Geobacter metallireducens GS-15: one gene and its partner. The protein of the gene in region 1 binds, or shares a complex with, the protein of each later gene. Links are inferred from orthologs where the notes say so. Each region holds a gene or a part of one and is shown on either strand. Other genes may lie near its edges.

Region 1 (7,869 bases):
CTCCAGGTTGGAGAGGATGTTGTGGTGGGAGAGCATGACCCCCTTGGGCTCCCCGGTGCTCCCGGAGGAAAAGATCACCGTGGCGAGGCGGTCGGCATCGAACCCGGCGGGGCGGGCGAAGGTGCGAAGCGGGAGGAAGCGGGCCGTGAGAAACGCCCGGCGCTTGTCGCCGTCGGTGAGGCCGGCGAGGAGGTCCTCCACGTAGAGGACACCGGGAAATTCCGGCAGGGTGCCGAGCTTCTCCAGGAAGACGCGGGAGGTGATGGTGGTCGTAATGGCGCACTGGGCCAAGGCCGAGCGGATACCCTCCGGCGAGGCGGTGTAGTTCAGGTTCACCGGCACGATGCCGTTCAGGGTGAGGGCAAGGTTCACCAGGGCGCCCCCCACGGTGGGGGGGAGGCAGACACCGACCATCTCCTGGCCGGGAGTTGCGTCCTTCAGCTTCGCCGCCAGGGCCACGGCGCCGGTGAGGGCCCTGCCGTAAGTCAGCTCCCGGCCCCCGGTGTCAGCCATGGCAAGGCGGTGCCAGTTCTCCCGGGCCGTCTCGGCGAAGAGCTCCCCCAGGGCGCGGCGTCGGGGCTTGCGGGCCTCGAACCAGGCCGCGGAAAGCTCCATCACGGCCCGGCGCACGTCGTGGGGGGTGCTCCCGGCCGGCACGGGCGCGCCGAAGAGGACCGTCACCCGGTAGGGGATGAGGGAGGGGAGGCGGGAGAGGAGCCTGCCGTGGGCGTAGGAGAGGGCGCTCCCCCAGGCGCCGCCGATGTAGACCGGGATGATGGGGTGGCTCGTCCCCTTGACGATGTGCTCGAAGCCCCCCTTGAACCGGTTCAGCATGCCGGTGCGGGTGATCTCCCCCTCGGCGAAGATGCAGACCAGGTAGCCGTCGTCCAGGGCCTTGCGGGCGGTGGCGATGAACTCCAGGAGGCCCCTTTTCCCGTCCCGGGACGAAACCGGGATCACCCCCATGAGGGCGCAGAGCTGCTTGAGGCCGGGAGCGCTGTAGATCTCCCGTTCCATGACGAAGCGGATCCGCCGCTGCTGGGTGGCGAGGAGGATGAGGGCGTCGAGCCAGGAGACGTGGTTCGCCACCAACAACGCCCCCCCTTCCACCGGCACGTGGCGGTCGTCGATGGTGGTCACCCGGTAGCGGATCCGCATGACCGCCAAGGCGATGAAGCGGAGGAGGAAATCGGGGAGGACCCGGAGGGTGACGGCCGTGAGGACGAGGGTGATCGCCCCGAGAACCGTGAAGCAGCTGCCGGGGGAGAACCCCAGGGGGCCCGAGAGGACCCAGAGGAGCCCCGAGGCCAGAAGCACCCCGACCCAGCTCAGGAACGACGAGGCGGCCAGGACCTCCCCCCGCCGGTCCGCCGGTGCCCGCAGCTGAATGAAGGACTGGAGCGGCACGATGAAGAGGCCGGCGCTGACGCCGAAGAGAGCCACCACGGCCAGGACCGCCCACAGGCTCGCCGGCATCATGGCCAGGACGAAGGAGCAGACGGTGAGCCCCACGGCCCCGATGGGGACCACGCCGAACTCCACGGTGCGCCCGGAGAGCCGGCCGGCCCAGAGTGACCCGGCGCCGATGCCGATGGCAGCGGCCAGGAAGAGGTAGCCGCTCTGCTCTTCGGAGAGGGCGAGGATCTTCATGCCGTAGGGGAGGAGATTCAGCTGACAGAAGGCCCTCACAAAGAGGAAGTAGGCGGCGCCGATCACCGCCAGGAGGAGATAGCCGTCGCGTTTCAGGCTCCGGAGGGTGCGCCAGTAGCTGGTCGGCAAGAAGGAAATCGCCCGGTCCGGGGCCACGGCCGGTGTCGGGGGGAGGGTGCGGGCGATGAGAAGCCCGGCCACGGCAATGGCCACCCCCGCCAGAAGAGCCACGCCGTGGCGCCCCCCTGCCAGCTGCACGAGGAAGGGGGCCAGAGCAGTCCCCCCGACGATGGCGAGAAAGGAAGCCATCTCCAAGAGGCTGTTGGCTTTCGAGAGCCCCTCCCGGGGGACCAGCTCCGGCACCACCCCGTACTTAGCCGGAGCGAAGAGGGCGCTGTGGGTACCCAGGAGAAAGACCGCCCCATAGAGAAGTGGAGGGGAGGCCAGGAAGAGACCACTCACGGCCAGGAGGGCGATCCCCACTTCCAGCGCCTTGACCCCCACCACGATCCGCCCCTTGGGAAAGCGGTCGGCCAGGGAACCGGCCAGGGCCGAGAAGAGGAGAAACGGCGCAACGAAGGCGGCGCTCCCCATGGCGGCAATGGTGCCGGCCTCCTCCCGGCCGTAGCGGCCGATGAGGTAGAAGACGATGATCAGTTTGATGAGGTTGTCGTTCAGCGCCCCCAGGGCCTGGGCCAGGTTCAGGCGGCGGAAGGAGACGGGTAGGGTGGTCGGTTCGGTGGTATTCATGGGAAGCTCCGGTGTTTGATGGTGTCAGCGATCCCGAGTACGCCTGCGGCCCGGAACAGGATCTCCTCTGGCATCCCCAGGGCCAGCTTCAGGGCCACATCCTGATCCCAGGGGTTACCGATGACGGCCAACCGCCGGGCCTCCAGCGGCCCGAGCCGGAGGAGGTGGAACCAGGGGGAGGTGAGCCCCGTGGCAGGCAGGGGCATGTCGGTGCCGTAGAGGAGCCGGCCGTGAATGTCCCGGTGCGCCAGGACCCGCTCCAGGTGCCCCAGTCGGTTCAGCTGGGTGAGGGCCGAGATGTCGGCGTAGAGGTTCGGGAATTGGGCAAAGAGTGGAAGGAGGCGCGCCAGGTTCGACTCCCCGTGGCTTTGTCCGCTGGTGGCGCAGTGGGCGGCAATGACAGTCACCCCCTCTTCCAGGGGGAGCCGGAGACGCGCCGGGTCGGCCAGGGCGTTGTCGGCCAGGGTGAATGACTCCTCAAGGCCGGTGTGGGTCAGAAGCGGAAGCCCCAGCTGGGCCAGGTGGCGATAGAAGGGAACGAGGCACCGATCCGCAGGGTCGGTCCCCTGGATGGAGGGGAGCCACTTCACGAGCACCGCTCCGGCGGCGGCAGCGGCGTCGAGGCGCTCCAAGGCGTCGGGGCGCTGGGGGTTGACGCTGGCGCCGAAGAGGAGGTTCGGGTAGCGGCGGCACTCCCGGGCCAGGAACTCATTGGGAATGTACATCTCGGTCCGGTCCCGATCCAACTGGCCGCTGCCGTCCACCACGCCATCCATGGCCAGCACCACGGCCTGCTGGACCTGGGACGAAGCGGTGAGCCGCTCCGAAATACGCCGGAGCACCAGGCTATCACCCTCCCGCTCCAAGTCCGCATTGGTCACGCCGAAGGATTTGAGGTAGAAGCGGTACTTCCAGCTCCGGCGAAGCTTCGGGGAGATGAAGCAGCCGCTGTCACCGGCGCCGATGCCGGCGGCATGGCAGTGAATGTCGATGACGGTCATTTCCGGCTCCGGTGGTTCATGCGGCAGTCGGTGATGGTCTTTACGGTCATGGCAGTGAAGACCGGGGCGGCGGCAACGGCGCTCATCAACAATAGGGCAAGTGGGGTGAACATGGCAACCTCCCGAACAATGGTTTCTGCTCAGAAGATTGCCGATAACATGCCAAGTCGGCTACCGCCTGAGATTGCCAATGATTCTGGATTGTTGCAGTCAGACGGCAATCGCTCCTGCTGATTAGCGGCAAATCGTGATTGACATTTTATGAATGGCAACTATACATCGAATGTATGAAAGCTATCGAGACAATACTGGCGACGGAGCGGGATTTTTTTGCCAAGGTGGCCCGGGCCGCCTTCCTCAATCCCTTTGGCGAGAGCCGCGACGAACTGGACCTGCTCCTGGCGGGAACTGGTGCCGGTGACCGGGGCGGAGTGCTTGCCGCCATCATTGCCCGGGTGGCCGAACGGACGGCCGTCCTGCAGCGGGAACTGCGGGGCAACCACCACCGCCTGCCGGCTGCCGACCGGGAAACGGTCCGGACTGTGCTCCTCTTCGATCTCTTTCATCGGTTCCTGGACTCCTTCGACCGCCTGATCCGGGAGCAGGCCGTCGGCGGCGACTCCCCCTGCCCCGTCCCCTTTGCCGGCGGCTTCCAGGCCGCCTTCGCGGAGGCGGGCTTCTCCGAGACGGAAAGCCGCCGCTACCTGGGCCTCTTCTACCAGCTCCGGCGGGCCTTCTACTTCATCCGGGAAGGGCTCGCCGGTTCCAGCCCGTCGCTGCGCCGGGTGCGGGAACACCTCTGGCAGACCCTCTTCACCCACAACATCCGGTGGTTCGACCAGTACCTCTGGGACCGGATGGAGGACTTCTCCGTACTCATCCTCGGGGAGACCGGCACCGGCAAGGGGGCCGCAGCCGCGGCCATCGGCCGGTCGGGCTTCATCCCCTTCGACCCGAAAACCGGCCGGTTCAGCGAAAGCTTCACCCGCAACTTCCTGGCGGTGAACCTCTCCCAGTACCCGGAGGGGGTCCTGGAGTCGGAGCTCTTCGGCCACCGGAAGGGGGCCTTCACCGGCGCCATCGATCACCATGAGGGGGTCTTCAGCCGCTGCACCCCCCACGGCGCCATCTTCCTGGACGAGATCGGCGAGGTGCCGCTGCCGGTGCAGGTGAAGCTCCTCCAGGTGCTCCAGGAGCGGAGCTTCTCGCCGGTGGGGAGCCACCAGCGGCTCCGCTTCAGCGGCCGGGTCATCGCCGCCACCAACCGGGACCTGACCCGCCTGCGGGAGCAGGGGGAGTTCCGGGACGACTTCTACTACCGCCTCTGTTCCGACGTCATCACCATCCCACCCCTGCGGCAGCGGCTCCAGGAATGCCCCGACGAGCTGGGGGAGCTGGTGGCGGGAATCCTCACGCGCCTGACCGGGACCGCGCCGAAGCGGGAGGTGCAGCTATTGCGCAAGGCCATCGAACGGGAAACGGGAAAGGGATACCACTGGCCGGGAAACGTGCGGGAGCTGGAGCAGGCGGTGCGGCGGGTACTGGTGACGGGACATTACCGGGGGGAAGAGAAAGGGGCGCCGTCCGGCGTGACGGAGCAGTTCCTGGCGGACGTGGCGGCGGGGGGGCTCGATGCCCAGGGGCTTCTGGCCGGCTACTGCCGCATCCTGTACGAGCGGCACGACACCTACGAGGAGGTGGCCCGCCGGGCCAACCTGGACCGGCGGACGGTGAAGAAGTATCTGCAGCAAGCAGGGGAGTGATATCAAACAAAAAAATCAAATCGCGGATGGATTTAGGTCAGATTTGGTCGGGCCGAATGAGTACAACCGCAGGCGTAGCAGCGCTACGTCGAGGATTGTGCGATTGAGAACCGGCCAAAGATGGCCTGAATACGGCCGCGATCAAACCCGCTCCAACCCTGCAAACCGCACCAACAGCTTCTTCGGCCCCACGGAGTTGAACCAGACGATCACCTTCTGGTCGTCCCCCTTCCCCTCGATCTTGCGGATGACGCCGACGCCGAACTTGCCGTGGCGCACCTTCATGCCGAGCCAGATGCCGCCGTCCTCGGGCTCGTCGGGGATCACCTCGATGTCGTCGAAATCGGGCTCGATCTCCGTTTCGAAGATGCTCGCCAGGTTGTGGCGCGTCGGTTCGGCGGCTGTTGTCTCCCGCTCCAGCCCCCGTCCTGCGCCGAAGCCGAAGGAGGACTGGTACTCGTCTTCCAGATCCAGGAGATCCCGGGGAACGTCGGCGATGAAGCGGGACGACATGTTCACCTGGTCCTGGCCGAAGAGTCGCCGGCGGCGGGCGTTGGTGAGGATCAGCCGCTCCCTCGCCCGGGTCATCCCCACGTAGCAGAGGCGCCGCTCCTCCTCCATGGCCTCGGGGTCGTCCAGGGAGCGGACGTGTGGGAAAAGCTTCTCCTCCATTCCGATCATGAATACCACTGGGAATTCGAGCCCCTTGGCCGCGTGGAGGGTCATGAGGGTGGCCGATTCCCGCTTCCCCTCGCCCCGCTCCAGATCCGACACGAGGGCCACCTGCTCCAGGAAGGCGGCCAGGGTCTTCTCGTCGCTCGTTCGCTCGAACTCCTCCATGGCGGAACAGAGTTCCTGGAGGTTGTCGAGGCGGTCCTGGGCCTCGTCGCTCCGCTCTTCCTTCAGTTTGGCGGCGTAGCCGGTCCCGTCGATGATGCGGGAGGCGAGCTCCGACAGGGGTACCGTGCCGGCGAGGCCGGCAAACTGCTCCATGAGTGCCATGAAGCCGGCGATTTTCCCCCGGGGGCCGGTGGAGAGGAGTCCGCTGGTGGACGCCTCGCTGAAGGCGTCGTAGAGAATGATCCCCTTGCGGAATGCCAGCTCCGCCACCTTGTCCACGGTGGCGTGGCCGATACCCCGGGCCGGGACGTTGATGATCCGCTTGAGGGACACCTCGTCGGCGGGGTTCACGAGGACCTTCAGGTAGGCGAGGATGTCCTTTACCTCCATCCGCTCGTAGAACCGCATCCCCCCCACCATGTGGTAGGGAATCCCGTCGGCCACCATGGCGTCCTCGATGACCCGGGACTGGGCGTTGGTCCGGTAGAAGACCGCCACGTCCCGCAGATCCCCGCCGCGCCGCACATGCTTCTCCACCTCCCGGCAGACGAAGCGGGCCTCCTCCCGCTCGTCGGAGAGGCGCCGGTAGACAATGGCCTCGCCGGCCGGGTTCTCGCTCCAGAGGGTCTTGGCCTTGCGGCCGCGGTTTTTGGCCACCACGGCCCCGGCCGCGGCCAGGATGTTTTGGGTGGAACGGTAGTTCTGCTCCAGCTTAACTGTGACCACGCCGGGAAAATCCTTCTCGAAGTCGAGGATGTTCCGGATGTCGGCCCCCCGCCACCGATAGATTGACTGGTCATCGTCCCCCACCACGCAGAGGTTGCGCCGCTCCCCGGCCAGAAGCCGCACGAGCCGGTACTGAATCGGGTTCGTATCCTGATACTCGTCCACAAGGATCCAGCGATATTTGTCCCGGTAGCGGGCCAGCACCTCGGGGTGCTCTTCTAAGAGACGGACCGTCAGCATGAGGAGATCGCCGAAGTCCAGGGCGTTGCACTTCTTCAGCCGCTCCTGGTAGGCGCCGTAGACCCGGGCCAGCATCTCGCCGGTGTAGTCGCCGGTGGGGATCTCCCCGGGGGGGATGCCCCGGTTCTTGCAGTCGTCGATGGCGGCGGCAAAGGAGCGGGCCGGGAAGCGTTTCTCGTCCAGGCCGAGGCCGGCGATCACCTCCTTCAGAAGCTTTTCCGCGTCCTTGTCGTCGTAGATAGCGAAGGAGGAGTCATACCCCAGGTGGTGGATATCGCGGCGCAGGAACCGGGCGCAGGTGGAGTGGAAGGTGGCGATGAGGGGAGCCTCGCCGGCTCCCACGAGCCGCTCCACCCGCTCCCGCATCTCGCCGGCGGCCTTGTTGGTGAAGGTAACCGCCAGAATCTGCCACGGGGGGACGCCGAGGTTGCAGATCAGGTGAGCGATACGGTGGACGATGACCCGGGTCTTGCCGGATCCGGCTCCGGCCAGAACCAGGAGCGGCCCCTCGCCGTGGAGAACCGCCTCCTTCTGGGGCGGGTTGAGATTTTTCAGAAGGTCCATGGGAGTACCTTTTCACACAGTGGAGACTTGGATCAACGGCCCATATTTACGGCCCGGGGGAATTTAGTCAAGAATGTTTGTGGTATAGTTGCCAGGTTAAATATCCATCAGCCATGGATTCGAGGAGGAGCCACGATGAAACGGTACTGCACCATCAAGACCCCGTTGGGCGACATGGTGGCGCTGGCGGAGGGGGACGAACTGAGCGGGCTCTGGTTCACGGATCAGAAGTACGTGCCGGCGGATGCCGGAGACCGGATGCACGACCAGGATCATCCCCTCTTTGCGGAGCTGCGCCGGCAGCTGGACGCCTATTTCGCCGGCATGCTGCAGAC
Region 2 (6,552 bases), 3.5 Mb from region 1 along the record:
GGAGCATCCCTGGTGCGGCCCGGGGGAGCGCCCCCTTTCCCGGTTCGTGGAGGAGATTCCGGCGCGGCTTGTCAGCCGCGCCGTTCAGGATACCGTGCGCACGGGGAAGAAGGGGGAGCAACTGGAGCTGTTCTGAGGGGTGTTCCGTCAGGTGCCGAGAACTGCCTGCCGGAACGTCTCGATCCCCATCTGCTCCACGATCCGCCCCAGCCTCTGCTCGCTTCCGGAGCCTTTGTAGTAGTCGACGATCCGTGCAACAACAGCCAGAACCTCGTCATCGTCAGGAGCGGTATCGGTGAATACCTCCCCGATGCGGGGCCGGGCGCCGGCGTTTCCCCCCACGTAGATCCGCCACCCTTTCGGCGTCCCCACCACCCCGATGTCCTTCAGCAGCGTTTCGGCGCAGTTGACCATGCACCCCGAAATCCCCATCTTCATCTTGTTGGGAAGCTTCATGGCGTGGTAGATGGTGTCGATCTTGAGGCCGAGGGCCACTGAATCCTGCACCCCCCGCTTGCACCAGGTGGTGCCGGGGCAGATCTTGACGCTCCTGACGCAGAGGCCGATGGCCGCCCCTGGTTGCTGGTCCAGGTCGCTCCAGATGGTGTCCAGGTCCTCTTCCTTCACCCCCATGAGGGCGATGCGCTGGGCCGACGTGAGTTTCAGTTCCTTGACGCCGTAGCGGTCGGCCACGTCGCAGATCTTGCGGAGGGTGGCGGTATCGGTGATGCCGCCGGGGATGTGGGGGGCGATGGCGTAGGTTTCCCGGTCCCGCTGGACGATTGCCCCCTTTTCGAGGATGTCCTTTTTCATTGACTGACTCCTGGATTGGAAAATAACCCTTTCATTAGCATAGTTCAGGGGGGAACGGAAGGGGATTGGCGATGCCAGAGGCTACTCAGCCTTTGCCATGTCCCCTTCGATGCTGTGGCAGCAAACGAAGGCAAAGAGAGCCGCAACGAGGATGGCGACAGGGGTGGAGAGGAGGGCAGTGCGGAGTCCCCAGATGTCCGAGAGCCGGCCGAGGATGGTGGGGGAGATTGCGTCCCCCAGGGCATGGATGAAGAAGATGTTCACGGCGAAGGCCATGGCGCGGACGGCCGGGCGGGTAACGTTGACGATGACGGTGTTGAGGGGGCCGGTGTTGAGGAAGAGGAAAAACTCGGCCAGGAACATCCCTCCCAGGCAGTGGTTGAGGGAAGGGGTCAGGATGGCGTAGGCCGCCGCCGGCGTCCCCAGGAGGAACCCCCAGCCCGAGACCAGGAGGTATCCCTTGGGGGTGCGGCGCTGGAGGCGGTCGCCGAGCCATCCGCCGGTGAGGGTGCCGCAGATGCCGGTCACCACGGTGAGCCCCCCGAACAGGGTGTTACCGGTGGACACGCTGAGGCCGTGCTCCCGGTAGAGGAAGGTGGGTATCCACTGGGCGAGCCCCCCCAGGGCGAAGGTCATGGCTGCCATGGCCAGGGTGTTGGCGATGAAGGAGCGGTTCCGGAACAGGGCGCGGTAGCCGCCGTTGTCCGGGTTATCGTTCTGCTCTAGTGCTGCATCGGCGCTGCGGGGCGGTTCCCGCATGAGCCAGACCGGGAGGACGAGGAGAAGCCCCGGCAGGCCCACCATCATGAACGCGGCATGCCATCCCCATTGCTGGCCGATGACCCCTCCCAGGAGATAGCCGAGGGCGCTCCCGACGGGAATCGCCAGGTAGAAGTAGGAGAGGATGCGCCCTCGACGCTCCCGGTCGAAAAATTCGGCCAGGAGACCGGGGGAGACGGTGCCGAAGCTCGCTTCACCGACCCCGACCGTGGTGCGGGCAGTCAACAGTGCCGGATAGGTGGGGGCAAGGCCCGCGGCGGCGGTGGCGACGCTCCAGATCCCGAGGCCCGCCGCGGCGAGCCTGGTCCGGCTCCAGCGGTCGCCGAGCCACCCGAAGAGGGGAGCCGATACCATGTAGGTGACCATGAAGCCGCTTCCCAGAAGCCCCAGGGCGGTGTCGGAGAGGCTGAAATCGTGCTGGATGAGGGGAAAGACGGCATAGAGGACCTGGCGGTCGATGTAGTTGAGAAGGTTGACCCCCAGAAGGAGGGCCAGGACGTAGCGTGCGTAGGGAGAGCTTTTCGAGGGGGGCGACGGAGCGTTGATATGCATGGGCTGATCCCTAACGAGGAACGTAAGCGGCAATGTACCGTTTCACCTGGTCGGCGGCCTTGGCTGCGATGCCGACGAACTCGACCCCGAACCCTTCGGGGAGGCCCGACTTGATCCGGCGGTGTCCTTGGTTGACCCACGCTACCCGGGCGTCGGTCTCGATGAGATCGCTCCCCGGGAGAAAGAAACCGAGCCGGATCCGGTCCTCCATTTTCACGTCGCACCGCGCACCCACATAGACACCGCTGAAGCTGATGTCCTCGATGGAGCCGTGGAAGCTTTCGTTCCCCCTGCGGAAGACGGCCAGGGACCCGCACCGGATCCGCTGGTGGCGACGCTCCACCTCGGGGACGAATCGCCGCCCCGCTTCGAGGAACTCCCGCCGGTCGATGGGCTTCGCGATGATCCCGTCGCACCCCGCTGCAAGGCACCGCTCCCGGTCCTTCTCCTTACCCTCCGGCACCATCATCAGAACGGGAATGGTGCGCAGTTCCCGGTCTCCCTTGAGGATCGTACAGCAGGCGACGCCGTCCATCTCCGGCATCCGGCAGTCGAGGTAGATCAGGTCGGGCCGCTGCTCCCGGGCGATTCTCAGGGCCTCCTCTCCCCCCGAGGCGGAGAGGACGGCGATCGGGGAGCCCTTGAGAAAGTCCCGCTGCACGGAGAGAAAAAAGCGTTCATCGTCGACGAGCAGTACTGATGGTGGTTTCATGACGTTCTCCGGCATTTCAGGGGTGGAGCTGAAGGTGCCGCTCCTCCAGGTTCTTGATCCGGTCACGGAGTTCGGCCGCCTTCTCGAATTCCAGGTTCTTGGCAGAGGCAAGCATCTCCTTGCGGAGGCGCTTCACCAGCTTAGGAATCTCATCGGCAGGAACGTATTCTTCTTGAGGCTCGGCCGCAAGGGGAATGGTGTAGTAGTCCCGCTCCTCGATGGATTCGAGTATGGTGCGGAGCCCCTTTTTCACCGTCCGGGGGGTGATGTTGTGCTCGGTGTTGAAAGCCTCCTGGATCGTCCGGCGCCGTGCGGTCTCTTCGATGCATGCCTCCATGGAGCCGGTTACCGCGTCGGCGTACATGGTGACCCGGCCATTGACATTGCGGGCGGCCCGGCCACAGGTCTGGATCAGGGACCGGGCTGAGCGGAGGAATCCCTCCTTGTCGGCATCGAGGATCGCCACCAGCGAAACCTCGGGGATGTCGAGCCCCTCCCGCAGGAGGTTGATCCCCACGAGCACGTCGAACTCGCCGAGGCGCAGGTCCCGGATGATCTGCATCCGCTGGATGGTGTCGATATCCGAGTGGAGGTACCGCACCCGTACCCCCAGGTCCCGGTAGTAGTCGGTCAGTTCCTCGGCCATCCGCTTGGTGAGGGTGGTGACCAGCACCCGCTCGCCCCGGGCCACGGTCTCCCGGACTTCGTGGAGGAGGTCGTCCACCTGGCCTGCGGCAGGCCTCACCTCAATGACCGGGTCCAGGAGGCCGGTGGGGCGGATCACCTGTTCCACCACCACGCCGCCGGCCTGCTGCAATTCGTAGTCGGCGGGGGTGGCGGAGACGTAGATCGTCTGGTTGAGCCGGGCAGTGAACTCCTGGAAGGTGAGGGGGCGGTTGTCCAGGGCCGACGGGAGGCGGAACCCGTAATTCACCAGGGTCTCCTTGCGGCTTCGGTCCCCCCGGTACATCCCTCCCACCTGGGAGACGGTGATGTGAGACTCGTCCACGAAGAGGAGGAAGTCCTTCGGGAAATAATCGAGGAGTGTGTAGGGGGGCTCCCCCGGCGCCCGGCCGTCAAAGTGGCGGGAGTAGTTTTCGATTCCCTGGCAGAACCCCATCTCTTCCATCATTTCCAGGTCGAACATGGTGCGCTGCTCGAGCCGCTGGGCCTCCACGAGCATGTTACGTTCCCGGAACCACTGGATTCGCTCCCGCAGGGCTACTCTGATTTCTTCGATTGCCCGCTCAAGGGTTTCCCGGGTGGCCACGTAGTGGGACGCAGGATAGACGGCGCATTTGGCAAGCCGCTGGTGCGCCACCCCCCGCAGGGGATCGATCTCGCTGATGGCCTCCACCGCGTCGCCGAAGAATTCGATCCGCAGCGCCTTCTCGTCCTCGTGGGCCGGAAAGATCTCCACGATGTCCCCACGCACCCGGAAGGTTCCCCGATGGAAATCAATGTCGTTACGCTCGTACTGGATCTCCACGAGCTTGCGCAGCAGGGTGTCCCGCCCGTACTCCTCTCCCTCGTGAAAGAAGATGTGCATTGCCTGATACTCGGCCGGGGAGCCGATGCCGTAGATGCACGACACCGAGGCCACGATGATCACGTCCTGCCGGGTCAGGAGGCTGCGGGTGGCCGCGTGGCGCAGTTTGTCGATCTCGTCGTTGATGGAGGAGTCCTTCTCGATGAAGGTGTCCGTGGTGGGGATGTAGGCTTCGGGCTGATAGTAGTCGTAGTAGGAGACGAAGTACTCCACGGCGTTGTGGGGGAAGAGCTCCTTGAATTCGCCGTAGAGTTGCGCAGCCAGGGTCTTGTTGGGGGCCAGGACCAGGGCGGGACGGTTGGTGGCGGCGATGACGTTCGCCATGGTGAAGGTCTTCCCCGAGCCGGTGACCCCCAGGAGAACCTGGTGCCGGTCGCCCCGGAGGATTCCCTCGCTGAGTTCCTCGATGGCCCTCGGTTGGTCTCCGCGGGGAGTATAGTCACTTACCAGGGTATAACGGTCCATGGGGGGATAGTACCATGGACGGGTCGCGTTTGCATCGGGGAAAAGGACGCACGAAATCCGGAGTTATGCGAATGTTTCGGAAGGAAGCGGTAGCGGAGCCACAGATTGCCGCGGGTTGCGACTACCTTGCGGCGTTGGAGAGCTTCGGGGTCAGGTTCATGGTGAGCCAGTAGGTGCCGATGAGGCGGAGCGCCTCACTCAGGTGGTTGAAATCGACCGGCTTGCGGATGTAGCTGTTGGCCCCCAGGGTATGGCACTCAAGGATGTCCTGCTCCTCGTTGGAGGAGGTGAAGACCACCACCGGAAGGAGCTTTGTCCGTTCGTCGCTTCTGATTCTGCGCAGGACTTCGAGTCCGTCCACCTTGGGGAGTTTCAGGTCAAGCAGGACCAGGCAGGGCATGGTGGTCGTGTCGCGTCCGCCGTGGGTGCCGGTGCCGAACAGAAAATCGAGGGCCTCAACCCCATCCCGTGCCACGGTTATTTCGGAGGCGATGTTGTGCTTGCGGAGTGCGCGAAGCGTCAGTACTTCGTCGTCGGGGTTGTCTTCAACAAGGAGAATGTGTCTGTTGGTCATGGAAGGCCCTTGCATCTAGCGTTGCCGACAAGTTAGACAATATATACCATAGAGGGAAAGGATAGTTGAAGAGTATAAATAAAATGTGCTGCTGATTTTGAGATGTCGAGGTTAATTCTATCGGCAGTCAATCATAAAATACAGGAAAATATTGAAGAGGGCGAGGGAGACCGTTGGGTGCCGATGAAGGATGAGCTCTTGATTTTTAAGGACCCAGATGTAATACTTTTTCGTACCGTTCAGAGCAGAAGGAGGTCCAGTATGTTTGGAATCGGCATGCCCGAGCTGATAGTTATTCTCGTCATTGTCCTGGTGGTCTTCGGCGCCGGGAGGCTCCCCGAGATCGGCGGCGCCCTCGGCAAGAGCATCCGGAACTTCAAGAAGGCATCGGATGGAAAGGATGAAATCGAGATAAAGCCGGAGAAAAAGGACGACCCTTCGAAATAGGGCAAAGGTCTCCGATGGGCGAAGGGCCGGCAATGCCGGCCCTTCTTGTTATCAATAAGAGGATATTTCTGACGAATCGATCCGTGGTGAGCGGGCAGGCTCCTAGTGGCTCTTCTTGGCTTTTTTGGCCTTGCCTCCGGATTTAGTGGATGATTTCTTGGAAGTGGCCTTAGCGCCCTTCTTCGATGATTTCTTCTTTGATGCCCGGGATTTTTTTGCCTCTTTCGAAGCTTTTCCTTTGCGCCCTTTCTTGCTGTAGCGGGGTGGTTCGGGAGAAAGTTCTTCTTTGATGTTGCTCAGAAGGACGGCTGTTTCTTCCATTCCCGGGTCGGCTTTCTTGGCTGCTTCCAGAGCTCCTTTTGCTTCGGAGATCTTTCCCGTCTTCAGGTAGATCCGTCCCAGGGCATTGAGACTCTTGGCGTGATCCCCCTTCAGTTCCACCGCCTTTTTGTACTCTTGTTCGGCGGCATCGTAGTCCTTCTTGAATTCGTAGATGAGCCCAAGCTTGTAATGGCTGGCCGGATCATTGGGGGCGAGTTCCACCCCGTCCTTCAGAAGGGTGATTAATTCGTCGTATTTCTTGGACTTCACATAGAGCGCAGTGAGGATGTTGCGGGCTTCGGCGTCGTCTTTCTTGATGCGGAGGATTTCCTTGTATTG

Evidence for each region. The genes of interacting proteins can lie anywhere in the genome.
Region 2: the proteins of GMET_RS00445 (region 1) and uvrB are in contact, whole or in part, in a crystal structure (PDB 7EGT), measured with the Thermus thermophilus proteins. The link is inferred for Geobacter metallireducens GS-15 from one-to-one orthologs. Residues at the interface, in WP_096412145.1 of Thermus thermophilus: His654, Arg656, Phe657, Gln666, Asp668, Glu669, Lys680, Arg681, Leu682, Ser683, Lys685, Tyr686, Ala687; in WP_096411307.1 of Thermus thermophilus: Glu23, Leu25, Arg26, Asp27, Gly28, Glu29, Arg30, Phe31, Arg55, Glu326, Asp327, Phe328, Glu379, Ser382, Gln383, His398, Gly400, Arg401.

Annotation. Positions count from the first base shown.
Region 1 is NC_007517.1:106,913-114,781, forward strand. Bases 4,921-7,869 are described here. They hold GMET_RS00445 (ATP-dependent helicase), read right to left. Parts: upstream 7,535-7,869; coding sequence 5,306-7,534; downstream 4,921-5,305. Other genes in these bases: GMET_RS00440 (sigma 54-interacting transcriptional regulator), read left to right, coding at 4,921-5,164; GMET_RS00450 (methylated-DNA--[protein]-cysteine S-methyltransferase), read left to right, coding at 7,670-7,869. Outside these bases: GMET_RS00430 (acyl-[ACP]--phospholipid O-acyltransferase), read right to left, coding at 1-2,400; GMET_RS00435 (amidohydrolase family protein), read right to left, coding at 2,397-3,401; more of GMET_RS00440, read left to right, coding at 3,689-4,920. UniProt on the Escherichia coli protein: A helicase with DNA-dependent ATPase activity. Unwinds DNA duplexes with 3'-5' polarity. Translocates on single-stranded DNA with 3'-5' polarity. Initiates unwinding more efficiently from a nicked substrate than double-stranded DNA.
Region 2 is NC_007517.1:3,616,744-3,623,295, reverse strand. Bases 2,373-5,304 are described here. They hold uvrB (excinuclease ABC subunit UvrB), read right to left. Parts: upstream 4,872-5,304; coding sequence 2,874-4,871; downstream 2,373-2,873. Other genes in these bases: GMET_RS16125 (response regulator), read right to left, coding at 4,993-5,304; GMET_RS16135 (response regulator), read right to left, coding at 2,373-2,857. In the rest of the region: GMET_RS16150 (UvrD-helicase domain-containing protein), read left to right, coding at 1-136; GMET_RS16145 (NAD(P)/FAD-dependent oxidoreductase), read right to left, coding at 148-813; GMET_RS16140 (spinster family MFS transporter), read right to left, coding at 895-2,145; more of GMET_RS16135, read right to left, coding at 2,156-2,372; more of GMET_RS16125, read right to left, coding at 5,305-5,445; GMET_RS16120 (twin-arginine translocase TatA/TatE family subunit), read left to right, coding at 5,707-5,892; GMET_RS16115 (tetratricopeptide repeat protein), read right to left, coding at 5,995-6,552. UniProt on the Escherichia coli protein: The UvrABC repair system catalyzes the recognition and processing of DNA lesions. A damage recognition complex composed of 2 UvrA and 2 UvrB subunits scans DNA for abnormalities.